DNA from 2 places in the Clostridium sp. 29_15 genome. Region 1 is predicted to be linked to the other one. Evidence: a T-box and tRNA genes for the amino acid it is inferred to sense, from the RefSeq annotation. Region 1 holds a T-box; the other holds one or more tRNA genes.
The links. The T-box of region 1 lies ahead of BHW04_RS01400 (valine--tRNA ligase). A T-box ahead of a tRNA ligase gene usually reads a tRNA of that ligase, here a tRNA-Val.
Positions count from the first base shown of each region.

Region 1 (6,865 bases):
AGCAAGTGATATTAACATCTGGAGAGCAGGCTATGGCTTCTGGTAAAAATGTCATAGAAATTGAACATATTTTATCAGTTATATATATGATGGAAGATAGTTATGCTTTATATTTTTTAAATTTAGAGGGAATAGATAAAAGAAATCTTCTTTTTACTTTATGTCATAAAGAAGGGAATGTAAAGTCAGAAGAAGGTGGAGAAAAATCATCAAAAAATAAAGGTGAGCAAAAAGGCAGTAATAAATCTATAATTGAGAAGTATACTGTAAATTTAAATGAATTTGTTAAAGAGCAAGATAGTAATTTGCTTATAGGGCGTCAAGATATTTTAGATAGAACTATACAGATTCTATGCAGAAGAACTAAAAATAATCCTATTCATGTTGGAGAGCCAGGTGTAGGAAAGACATCTATAGTGTTAGGGCTTGCTAGACTTATTAATGAAGGTAAGGTTCCAGAAAAACTTAAGAACTCAGAAATATATTCTCTTGATATTGGTGGGTTATTGGCAGGAACTAAGTATAGAGGCGATTTTGAAGAGAGAATAAAAAAAGTGCTAGAGCAGATTAAGCATAGAGTTAATCCAATAGTTTATATTGATGAGATACACTCAATAGTAGGAGCAGGAGCTTTAGGTGGTGGTTCTTTAGATGCATCTAATCTTCTTAAGCCATATTTAATGGAAGGAAAGATAAAATTTATTGGTGCAACTACTTTTGATGAATATAAAAAACATTTTGAAAAGGATAAAGCTCTTACAAGAAGATTTCAGACAGTGGAAGTAAAGGAGCCTAGCATTAACGAAACTGTTGAAATTATTAATGGAATTAAAAAGTCGTATGAAGAATATCATAATGTATCTTATACTGATAAGGCTATTGAAAGTGCAGTTATTTTAAGTAATAAGTATATAAATGATAAATTCTTACCGGATAAGGCTATTGATGTTATAGATGAAGCTGGTGCATCTATTTCTATGGAAAATAGTGAAGAAAGAACATTAATTGATGATGTTAAAATTGAAGAAATAATTTCAAAAATGTGTCATATTCCTAAGAAAACAGTTGAAAAGGATGAAATTGAAGCTTTAATGACTTTAGAAAATAAATTAAAGCTTAATATTTTTGGACAAAATGTTGCCATAGATGAAGTTGTAAAATGTATAAAGATGTCAAGAGCTGGACTTAAAGATGAAGGCAAACCTGTTGCTTCAATGCTTTTTGTTGGACCTACAGGTGTAGGGAAAACAGAAATATGCAGAGTGTTATCAAAGGAATTAGGGATAAAACTTATTAGATTTGATATGAGTGAATATGGTGAAAAGCATGCAGCATCTAAGCTTATTGGAGCGCCACCAGGTTATGTAGGGTATGAAGAGGGGGGACTACTTACGGATTCAGTCCGTAAGAATCCATATTCTGTATTACTATTAGATGAAATTGAAAAAGCTCACCCAGATATTTTAAGTGTATTACTTCAGGTAATGGATTATGCTACACTTACAGATAACCAAGGTAGAAAAGCTGATTTTAGAAATGTAATACTAATTATGACTTCCAATGCAGGTGCCAAGGAAATTGGCAAAAATAAGGTAGGCTTTGGTGAAAGAGTAGTACAAGTAGAAGCCATCAAGGATGAAGTAAAACGATTCTTCACTCCAGAATTTAGAAATAGATTAGATAAAATTGTGGTATTTAACCATATAGATAAAGAAATGGCAAGAAATATAACTATAAAAGAAATCGGTTTATTTAAAGAACAATTATTAAGTAAAAATATAATATTAGAATTTGATGAGTCTGTTATAAATCATATAAGCAATGAAGGGGTTTCTAAAGAATATGGAGCAAGAGAAATCAGTAGAATAATAAATTCAGAAATTAAGGCATTGTTAATTGATGAAGTATTGTTTGGTAGATTAAAAGATGGTGGAAAGGCTAAAGTTGTATTTAATGATAGTAAATATGATATAGAGTTTTAGAAAATATAAAATTAACTATTTTTAAAGATAAATTTTATTGACAAAAAATATTTTATAGAATAATATAAAAACAAATAATATAAATTAAAAACTGTGATAAAGAGGAGTACGGATTAGGAAGTATTAAGAGAGGAAGGTCTTGGCTGAAAGCCTTCTATATGGAATATCCCGAAGGTAGCTTTTGAGTTTCTTTGCTGAAAGTTTAGTAATTAGTAGGCAAAGACGGCGTTCATAGTCGTTATTGAATTAAGAGCCCATAATAATGGCCAATATTTATTTAGTATAGTTTAAAGTTGAAATGCTAAAATAGTATTGTGCCTGTGGGAATAAAGGTGGTACCGCGAGTCTTCGTCCTTTTTTAGGACTTAGGCTCTTTTTTATTTGTACAATTTATTAAACTAAGGAGGTTTCTGTAATGGAAGAAAAAAACAATTTACCTACCACGTATAATCCAAAAGAATTTGAAGAAAGAATTTATAAAATTTGGGAAGAAAAGAAATATTTCACACCAGTAGTTGATAAGAGCAAAAAGCCTTTTTCAATTGTTATGCCACCGCCAAATATAACTGGTAGATTGCACTTAGGGCATGCATTAGACAATACTCTTCAAGATATGCTTATTAGATTTAAAAGAATGCAAGGATACTGTACTTTATGGTTACCAGGACAAGATCATGCATCTATTGCTACAGAAGTTAAAGTTGAAAATGAGTTATTGAAGCAAGGATTAGTAAAAAAAGAAATGGGAAGAGAAGCTTTCCTTGAAAAAGTTTGGGAATGGTCTGATGAATATAGAGGTCATATAAGAGAACAACTTAAGAAGATGGGAGTATCTGCGGATTTCTCAAGAGAAGCGTTTACAATGGATGAAAATTTAAACAAAGCTGTAAGAACTGTCTTTGTTAAGTTATATAATGAAGGACTTATATATCAAGGAAACAGAATAACTAACTGGTGTCCTAAATGTACAACAGCATTGTCAGATGCAGAAATAGAATACGAAGAAAAAGAAGGAAGCTTCTGGCACATAAATTATCCATTATCTGATGGTTCAGGATTCTTAGAAATAGCAACAACAAGACCAGAAACATTATTAGGAGATACAGCAGTTGCTGTTAACCCAAATGATGATAGATTTAAACATTTAATTGGTAAGACATTAAAGTTACCGCTAACTGATAGAGAAATACCAGTAGTTGGTGATGAATATGTTGATATAGAATTTGGAACTGGTGCTGTTAAAATAACTCCTGCACATGATCCAAATGATTTTGAAGTTGGTAAGAGACATAACCTTCCACAAATAAGAGTTATGGATGACCATGGTATAATAAATGAATTAGGTGGAAAATATCAAGGGCTTGATAGATATGAAGCTAGAAAACAAATGGTTGAAGATTTAGACAAATTAGGTCTATTAGTTAAGATAAAACCGCATACTCATAATGTTGGAACACATGATAGATGTGGAACAGTTATTGAACCAATAATATCTAAGCAATGGTATGTTAAGATGGAATCTTTAGCTAAGCCAGCTATTGAAGCTGTAAGAGGCGGAAAAACTAAATTTGTTCCAGAAAGATTTGATAAAATCTACTTCAACTGGATGGAAAATATTCAAGATTGGTGTATATCAAGACAATTATGGTGGGGACATAGAATACCAGTTTACTACTGTAATGATTGTGGACATATGATGGTTGAAGTTGATGCACCATGTAAATGTTCAAAATGCGAAAGCACTAATTTAAGACAAGAAGATGACGTTCTTGATACATGGTTCTCATCTGCACTTTGGCCTTTCTCAACTTTAGGATGGCCTAATAAAACAGAAGATTTAGAATACTTCTATCCAACTAACGTTCTTGTTACAGGATACGATATAATCTTCTTCTGGGTAGCTAGAATGATATTCTCAGGGATTCATAATATGGGAGAAACTCCATTTGATACAGTATTAATCCACGGTATTATAAGAGACTCTCAAGGTAGAAAGATGAGTAAGTCACTTGGTAATGGAGTAGATCCATTAGAAGTTATTGAAGAATATGGTGCTGATGCCTTAAGATTTATGCTTGTAACAGGTAATTCACCAGGAAATGATATAAGATATATTCCTGAAAGAGTTGAAGCAGCAAGAAACTTTGCTAACAAAATGTGGAATGCATCAAGATTCGTTATGATGAACTTAGATAAAGAAGTTATGGCTAAATATGCTGAATGCAAAGAATATAGCTTAGCTGATAAATGGATTTTATCTCAAATGAATACTCTTGTTAAAGAAGTAACTGAAAATATGGAAAAATACGAATTAGGAATAGCACTTCAAAAAGTTTATGACTTTATGTGGACTGAATTCTGTGATTGGTATATAGAACTTGTTAAACCAGTATTCTTCAGCGATGATGAAAAGCAAAAAGGAATAGTATACAACGTATTATATACTGTATTAACTACAGGATTAAAATTATTACATCCAGTAATGCCATTCATTACAGAAGAAATATATACTACTTTAACTGATGGTGAATCAATAACTATCTCAACTTGGCCAAAATTCAACGAAACATTAGTTGATGCTAAGGCTGAAAAAGATATGGAATACATCATAGAAGCTATTAAATCTTTAAGAAATGTTAGAGCTGAAATGAATGTACCACCATCAAGAAAAGCTAAAGTAATAAGCTATATTAATGATGAAGCTAGAGATGCATTTAATGCAGGTACAGCTTATATTGAAAAATTAGCTTCAGCTTCAGATGTTGAATTTATAAATGATAAAGCATTAGTTCCTGAAAATGCTGTATCAGTAGTAGTTAAAGGTGGAGAATTATTTATGCCACTACTTGACCTAGTTGATAAGGAAAAGGAACTTGAAAGATTAAATAAAGAAAAGAGCAAACTTGAAGGTGAAATAACTAGAATAGAAAAGAAACTTTCTAATGCAGGATTTGTTGCAAAAGCTCCAGAGGCTGTAGTAGAAGGTGAAAAAGCAAAAATGGCTAAATATCAAGAAATGCTTGATGCTGTTTTAGTTAGAATAGATACTTTAAAATAGTTTATAAAAAATGGATATCTACGTTGGTAGATGTCCATTTTTTATAAGAAAAATTTAAGATGAATCTGTTAAATAGTAGAGCAATAAATTTTGCATTTTTGTTAATTATACATTATATTTAAATAAAGGTGAAAATAAAAAATAAAATTTTGGGGTGGTTTGATGAAATACCAAGAAGCAATAAAATATATAACAGAAGTAGGGAATTTTGGCTCTAATTATGGCTTAGAAAGAACATATAAATTATTGGAATTTCTTGATAATCCGCATGGGAAACTAAAAATAATCCATGTAGCAGGGACAAATGGTAAGGGGTCTACCACGGCAATGATTACTTCTATGTTAAAGGAAGCTGGATATAAAGTAGGCATGTACACTTCTCCATTCTTAGAAGAATTTGAAGAGAGAATTCAAATTAATGGGAATAATATACCTAAGGAAAAACTTGCACAGCTTATGACAAAGATTAAGTATGCTGTAGATAAGGTGATAGAAGAGGGGTATAATCATCCTACGGAGTTTGAAATAATAACAGCATTGATGTTTTTATATTTTGCTACTGAAAAGGTGGATTTTGCAGTAGTGGAAGTAGGACTTGGAGGAAGACTTGATTCTACTAATGTAATAACACCTATCTTGTCTGTAATTACTTCTATAAGTTTTGATCATACAAATATTTTAGGAAATACCTTAGAAGAAATTGCTAGAGAAAAGGCTGGTATAATTAAGGCAGGTATACCCACTTTAATATATCCTCAAGAAGAGATAGTAGAAAAAGTGCTGAGCGAAAAATGTGAGGAGTTAGGTGCAAAGCTTTATAAGATAAATAAAGATGATGCAAAATTAGTTGAGATAATTAAGGAAGATAAGATATATCAGCTAGTAAAGGTGAAGTTAGATGATGAATATGATGTTAAGCTTCAACTATTAGGTGAGCATCAGATTTTAAATTTAGCAGTGGCTTTGAAGGCCTTAGAAATTATTAAAGATAAAGCAGCAAAGTTAAGTAAGGAAAGTATAATAAAAGCCCTGTCAGAAGTTAGATGGAATGGAAGACTAGAAGTAATGAGTAATGAGCCATGTGTTGTAATAGATGGAGCACATAATATTCAGGGAATAACGCAACTTGATAAAAATATTAAAAAATATTTTAAATATGATGATTTATATTTAATATTAGGAATATTAGCAGATAAAGACGTTGATCATATGGTTAAGGTTATTACTCCTCAAGCAAAGAAGGTCTTTACAGTAACACCTAATTCAATAAGAGCTGAAACATCAGAAGAGTTAATGGGAGTGGTAAAGAAATATAATCAGGATTGTCAAGCTTATAGTGATTATAAAAATGCTTTTGAAGATGCTTTAAAGCTTTGCAAGAAGGATAATTTACTGCTTATAAGTGGTTCATTATATATGATAGGTGAAATGAGAGGAATAATAAAAAAACATTTTAGTAAATAATACTTTGTTTACTAAAATTCACTAATATAGTATACTGATATAAAAAAATATATTAAATAAATATGTTCAATTTGAGGAGGAAAAAATATGTCAGCACATTTACATATTATGGCTAAGGAAGGCTCTATAGCAGAAACAGTATTATTACCAGGAGACCCTTTAAGAGCTAAATTTATAGCAGAAAACTTTTTAGAAGATGTAGTTTGTTATAATGAAGTAAGAGGAATGTATGGATATACTGGAACCTATAAAGGAAAGAGAGTTTCAGTGCAAGGAACAGGAATGGGATTACCATCACATTCTATTTATGTAAATGAACTAATTAAATTCTATGGAGCAAAGAGACTAATTAGAATAGGTT
Region 1 covers NZ_MNRT01000015.1:4,554-11,418, reverse strand. The annotation lists gene clpA (ATP-dependent Clp protease ATP-binding subunit ClpA) at 1-1,982, shown strand, start outside; T-box leader at 2,067-2,341, shown strand; gene BHW04_RS01400 (valine--tRNA ligase) at 2,398-5,040, shown strand; gene BHW04_RS01395 (bifunctional folylpolyglutamate synthase/dihydrofolate synthase) at 5,203-6,504, shown strand; gene deoD (purine-nucleoside phosphorylase) at 6,592-6,865, shown strand, end outside.

Region 2 (6,865 bases), on a different contig from region 1:
AGGACATATCTGGCCAGTAAAAAACTTAATAGATGTACCCTTCATGAAGGGATAGATATTTGCGATTCAACCCATTGTCAAGTATACACATCAAAAGAAAAGCGGTTGGAAAAATGGGATGCAGATTATGCAAATGAGTATTGGAATAAAATAAAGGAAGCAGTAGACGAGACAAGTGGACAAGTTTTAAGTTATGAAGGGGAACTTGTATTATATCCACAGTTCTTTTCCACAAGTTCAGGGCAAACTGAAAACTCAGAAGATGTATATTTAGGAGAAATACCATATTTAAGGTCTGTTGCAAGTACAGGAGAGGAATCAGCACCTAAATATACCAGTGATAAGACCTTGAAGATAAGTGATTTTGTCTATTTATTAAATTCAAATTTCACTAATTTAAATGTAACAGTAGAAAATATTAAAAATAATTTTAACATAAAGTCAAGCAGTGCAGCAGGCGGAGTAATAAAGCTAAATATCAATAATGTAGAAATAAGAGGTGTAGATTTTAGAAAAGCTTTGTCATTAAACTCAACTAATTTCACTTACGAATTCAATGGTGATTATATAACCTTTCATTGTAAAGGGTATGGGCACGGAGTAGGTATGAGTCAATGGGGAGCAAATGCAATGGCTAAGAATGGAAGCAATTATGAGGAAATACTTAAGCATTATTATACTGGTGTTGAAATAACAAACTTAGAATTAACAGAATAGTGATAATGTATAAAAGGGTCTTTTGAGATATTTCAAAGGACCCTTTTGTCATATTAAAGGGAAATTTGTTATACGGAAATGTTGTCTAAATTGAATTAATTCAATGAAAACGGTAAGACTACAAAAAGGAGGTGTTGATATGAACAGTAACAACAGTGATAAAGTTAAAAACTTTTTTAGAAAGGAGGGTTTTTACTTTGTTTTATTTATTTGCTTGTGTGTTATAGCAACTGTTGCTGTATTTACCATAAATAGAAATAGTACAGCAAATAAGAATAATAGTGCTGAAAAGAATTTAAGTTTAAATGTTGAGGAGAATACTTCATTAGAACCATCAGAAAGTGCAAATAATGAAAAGATTCAAAATGCAGAGAGAGCTGAAAGCAATTCAAGCAATGTTACTAATAATGAAGTAGCAGAGTCTGTAAATGAAGAAGAGACTTCAACTGTTTCAGAAGCTGATAGTGAAGTTGCAGATATAGCTGAATCAGGAGATGCGGCAGTGATGTCTGGAAGTGAAAATGGAATTGTTTTTTCATTACCCTTAGAAGCAACTGTAAGTAGAACTTTTGGTGAAATGATTGAAGTGAAAAAGACTGATGAAGAACAAATAATAATGACTAGAAGAGGTGTAGATTTACAAGCACCTATTGGAAGTGTTGTTAAGTGTGCTGCAGAAGGTCAAGTTAAAGAAGTGGGAAGCAATAGTGAAGATGGTAATTATATAGTTGTTGCACATGCAAATGGATTAAAAACAAAATATGCTAACTTGGATCCTGAAGTATATGTCTCAGAAGGAGATATGGTAACTGAAGGACAAGAACTTGGAATAATAGGAAATAGTTCTTTAGTATTCACATCTGATATATGCGGTGATGTTTTAAATCTTCAAGTTGAAGATTCTAACGGAAAGTCAGTAGATCCATCAAGTTATTTTAATTTTTAAATGTAAATTTTCATAAATCTTCACTGGCCATTAGTTTGGCTAGTGAAGGTATGATTGTTTTATTAAAAAAGGAGGTAGTAATTTGAAAGATTATATAGAAGAAAGAGTATTAGAAGTAGCTAAGTATATATTAGATTCAAAGGCTACAATTAGAAAGACCGCAAAGGTGTTTGGAGTAAGCAAGAGTACAATTCATAAGGATATGACAGAGAGACTTCCTAAGATTAATCCAGCTATAGCAGAACAGACACATTCTGTATTGGAACTTAATAAATCAGAACGACACATAAGAGGTGGAAAAGCTACCAAAATGAAGTATAAAGCTATTGAATGATAACTTTATTATATATATAATGGTGTATAAAGGTAATTTTTGTTGAAAAATGATTATTTTTAAATTGTTATGTATATAATAGGAGTGAAATTTAATGTGGTTTTGGAGAAAAAGTGCAGACTTAGGAATTGATTTAGGTACTGCAACGGTATTGGTTTATGTGAAAGGTAAGGGTGTAATATTAAAAGAACCTTCAGTGGTTGCTATTAATAAAGTTAATAATAAGATTTTAGCAGTAGGTGAAGAAGCTCGTAATATGATAGGAAGAACACCAGGAAATATTGTAGCGGTAAGACCTTTAAAAGATGGTGTTATATCTGATTATGACATAACTGAAAAAATGCTAAAGGAATTCATAAAAAAAGCATGTGGGGGTAAGAAAATTATAGCTCCTAAAGTAATGGTATGTATACCTTCACAAGCTACAGAAGTTGAAAAGAGAGCAGTAATTGATGCTACTAAAAATTCAGGTGCTAAGGAAGTGCATTTAATAGAAGAACCATTATCTGCAGCTATTGGAGCTGGCATAGATATAACCAAGCCTGATGGTAATATGATAGTAGATATAGGTGGTGGAACTACCGATATAGCTGTTATTTCTCTAGGTGGAGTTGTAATAAGAAAATCAATTAAATCAGCTGGTGATAGATTTGATGAGGCTATAGTAAAATATGTTAGATTAAAGCATAGAATCATGATAGGTGAAAAAACTGCTGAAGATCTAAAGATTAATATAGGTTGTGCATATAAAGATGCAAGAGAAAGTTCTTATATAATGAAGGGAAGAAACCTAGTAACTGGATTGCCTGATCAAGTGGAAATTACATCTGAAGAAATAAGAGAAGCACTTGAAGAACCTGTTGGCCTAATAGTGGACGGGGTTAAATCTATATTAGAAAAAACTCCACCAGAATTAGCGTCAGATATAATTGAAAAAGGAATAATAATGACTGGCGGAGGTTCATTATTATATGGATTAGATAAACTTATCGAAGTTAACACTGGATTAAATGTAAAAATAGCTGAAAATTCAGTGGAAGCAGTAGTAGAAGGAACAGGTCAAGTTTTAAATTATATTAATAAATTACAATTTGATGATAGTGGAAATGAAATATCTTTAATTGAGTAGTACAAAAGCTAGGCTAAACCTAGCTTTTCTTTTGATATATAGTAAATATTTATTTGGAATAAGATTGGATTAATCCATTTGATATTACTTTAGCCATTTCAAATATTAAGTTTAAACGTATACTCCTGGAAGTGAAAAATTCTGAATTATCACTAGAATCTATAATTCCAATAATGGATACATCGCCAACATCAGGTAACATTTTGCCAACACCTTTTCCAGGGTGAATGGGAAAGTCACGCACATGAATTTCTCCAATGGAATTAGCATCACCTAAACAAGCATCTATACCAATAATTGTTGAATAGGGATATATTCTTTTAATTTCATAGATGCTTTTCTCAAGATTAAGTGCGTGTATAGGATCGGCTAAAGTACCATATATAGGAATAGGAAAACTATTTTCCTTAAGTAATGTGCCAACAAGAGGGCCAAGACAATCTCCAATACATTTATCGGTACCAATACAAACAATAATGGTTTGTGGTTTAATATATTTTTTTAAAAATTCAGCAATTTTCATGGAGGCTGAATTTGAATTATAATTTATTTTAAGTTTTTGCAAAAGAATCCCCCCTCTCACAATAAATATATATGAATATTTTTTACTTAATATAATTCAATAACATAAATAACTTTTTAGCATTATCTGATAATTAAAATAAAAATAGATATAGAAGTTTAGGGAGTAAAAATGAGTAAAAAAGAGAAAAATAGAATAAAAACTTCGATAAATAGCTATAAATTACTTAAATGACGAAATATGAAGTTGCAATATGTAATAAAAACATATATACTAATCATTGTCAGTTTAGCAAGTAGTTGCCGAAAGACAAAGTGTTAATAAAGAAATTTATTAAATGGGGGAGTTCCCGAGAGGCCAAAGGGGGCAGACTGTAAATCTGTTACGTTTCGTTTCGATGGTTCGAATCCGTCCTCCCCCACCATTCCACCATTTAAAAATATAATATACGCTGGCATGGCTCAACGGTAGAGCAGCTGACTTGTAATCAGCAGGTTGTAGGTTCGATTCCTATTGCCAGCTCCACAAATGGGGGAGTTCCCGAGAGGCCAAAGGGGGCAGACTGTAAATCTGTTACGTTTCGTTTCGATGGTTCGAATCCGTCCTCCCCCACCATTTATAATTTAATTTAGAATAATATGGAAGCATAGCTCAGCTGGGAGAGCATCTGCCTTACAAGCAGAGGGTCACAGGTTCGATCCCTGTTGTTTCCACCATTTAAAAATATAATATACGCTGGCATGGCTCAACGGTAGAGCAGCTGACTTGTAATCAGCAGGTTGTAGGTTCCAGCTCCACAAATGGAGGAGTTCCCGAGAGGCCAAAGGGGGCAGACTGTAAATCTGTTACGTTTCGTTTCGATGGTTCGAATCCGTCCTCCTCCACCATGACTTGACACCAATTTTGATACAATGAATATTAAAATTGGTGTTTATTTTCTTTGAAATAGATATTGACATAATTTGGGGATAATGTTATAATTGATTGAAAATTAAACATGATATTAATTCTTATCAAGAGAGGTGGAGGGAAAGGGCCCTGTGAAACCCGGCAACCTATTTAGGAGTGAAGAATGGAGAATTAAAAATGAAAAATTATAGTAATTTTACATTTTAAATTTTGTACTTTACATTTTTAGGTGTGGTGCCAATTCCTGCAAGAAATTTTGCAAGATAAGAAAAGACCTTATGAATATAGGCTCTTCTTATTGAAGAGTTTTTTTTATTGTTTTTAATTGCTTAGAATTAATATCATGCCTAGAAGAGAGGAGCTAAGCATAATGAGAAAATTATTTACATCAGAATCAGTTACAGAAGGGCATCCAGATAAGATTTGTGATCAAATATCAGATGCAGTATTAGACAACATATTAGCAAAGGATCCAAATGCAAGAGTTGCTTGTGAAACAACAGTAACTACAGGAATGGTACTAGTTATGGGGGAAATTTCAACTAACTGTTATGTTGATATTCCTAAAGTAGTTAGAGATACTATAAAAGAAATTGGATATGATAGAGCAAAATATGGATTCGACTGCGATACTTGTTCAGTATTATCATCAATAGATGAACAATCTAGTGATATAGCTATGGGAGTTGATGAAGCTCTTGAAGCGAAACAAGGAAATAAAGATGATGTTGAAGCAGTTGGTGCTGGAGATCAAGGAATGATGTTTGGTTATGCAACTAATGAAACAGAAGAATTTATGCCATTACCAATAATAACTGCCCATAAGTTAGCTAGAAGACTTACAGAAGTAAGAAAGAATGGTACATTAAGCTATTTAAGACCTGATGGAAAGACTCAAGTAACTGTTGAATATGATGGAAATAATGTTGTAAGAATAGATACAGTAGTAATATCAACACAACATGATGAAAAAGTTTCACAAGAACAAATAAGAAGAGATTTAATGGAGCATGTAATAAAGTCTGTTATTCCAGCAGAATTATTAGATGAAGAAACAAAATATTTCATTAATCCAACAGGAAGATTCGTTGTTGGTGGACCACAAGGTGATAGTGGATTAACAGGTAGAAAGATTATAGTAGATACTTATGGAGGAAGTGGAAGACACGGTGGTGGTGCTTTCTCAGGAAAAGATCCAACTAAAGTAGATAGATCAGCTGCATATGCTGCAAGGTGGGTTGCCAAGAATTTAGTAGCAGCAGGAGTTGCAGATAAAATAGAAATACAATTAGCTTATGCAATAGGTGTAGCTAAGCCAGTATCTATATCAGTAGAAACTTTTGGAACAGGTAAAATAAATGATGATGAAATTGTATCAATAGTAGAAAAGGTATTTGATTTAAGACCAGGTGCAATTATCAGAGATTTAGGATTAAGAAGACCTATCTATAAGCAAACAGCTGCTTATGGACATTTTGGAAGACATGATTTAAATCTTCCATGGGAACAATTAAATAAAGTTGGAGAAATCAAAAGATTTCTTTAATTAGTACAAGGGTGGGGTGTGTTTTTCATAATCCACCTTTTCTTGTTATTATGATATAATAATATAATTACAAGAGAGAACTTTGGAAGGGTTGGAAATATAGATGGAATCACTAGTATTAGAAGGTTCAGTGGAAGCTATTATATTTAAAAGTGAAGATACAGGATATACTGTTGCGAAGATTACAGCTAATAAAGAACTAATAACAATTGTAGGTGTAATGCCTCTACTACAAGAAGGGCAACAAATTGAAGTTAAAGGGACGTTTATTCAGCATAAGCAATTTGGAAGACAGTTTAGTATAGAAGAATATAAAGAAAAATTACCTTCATCATCAAAAGAAATAGAGAAGTATTTAAGTACAGGGATTATACATGGAATAGGACCAGTAACAGCTAAAAAAATAGTAAAGGCATTTGGTAAGGATACTTTACATATTCTTGATAATAATATTGAGAGATTAAAAGAAATTGAAGGAATTGGTGAAAAGAAATTTAACATAATATATGAGTCTTATATTGAAACAAAGGATTTAAAAGATATAATGATATTTTTTCAAAAACATGGAATTACGGTAAACCAATGCTTAAAGATATATAAAAAGTTTGGGGCAGATTCAATAAATAAAGTATCAATCAATCCATATATATTAAATGATGAAATATCAGGTATTGGATTTTTGACAGCTGATAAAATTGCTAAGGAATTTGGTGTTGAAGATACATCTTCCTTTAGAATACAAAGTGGTATAAGATATGTTT
Region 2 covers NZ_MNRT01000043.1:115,900-122,764, reverse strand. The annotation lists gene spoIID (stage II sporulation protein D) at 1-717, shown strand, start outside; gene BHW04_RS11950 (M23 family metallopeptidase) at 857-1,663, shown strand; gene spoIIID (sporulation transcriptional regulator SpoIIID) at 1,746-1,997, shown strand; gene mreB (rod shape-determining protein MreB) at 2,092-3,126, shown strand; gene yyaC (spore protease YyaC) at 3,176-3,691, opposite strand; tRNA gene BHW04_RS11930 (tRNA-Tyr) at 3,989-4,073, shown strand; tRNA gene BHW04_RS11925 (tRNA-Thr) at 4,100-4,174, shown strand; tRNA gene BHW04_RS11920 (tRNA-Tyr) at 4,180-4,264, shown strand; tRNA gene BHW04_RS11915 (tRNA-Val) at 4,290-4,365, shown strand; tRNA gene BHW04_RS11910 (tRNA-Tyr) at 4,452-4,536, shown strand; SAM riboswitch class I at 4,657-4,828, shown strand; gene metK (methionine adenosyltransferase) at 4,929-6,104, shown strand; gene recD2 (SF1B family DNA helicase RecD2) at 6,208-6,865, shown strand, end outside.
Region 2: it encodes a tRNA-Val, which carries the amino acid that the T-box ahead of BHW04_RS01400 (valine--tRNA ligase) is inferred to sense. The anticodon was not compared.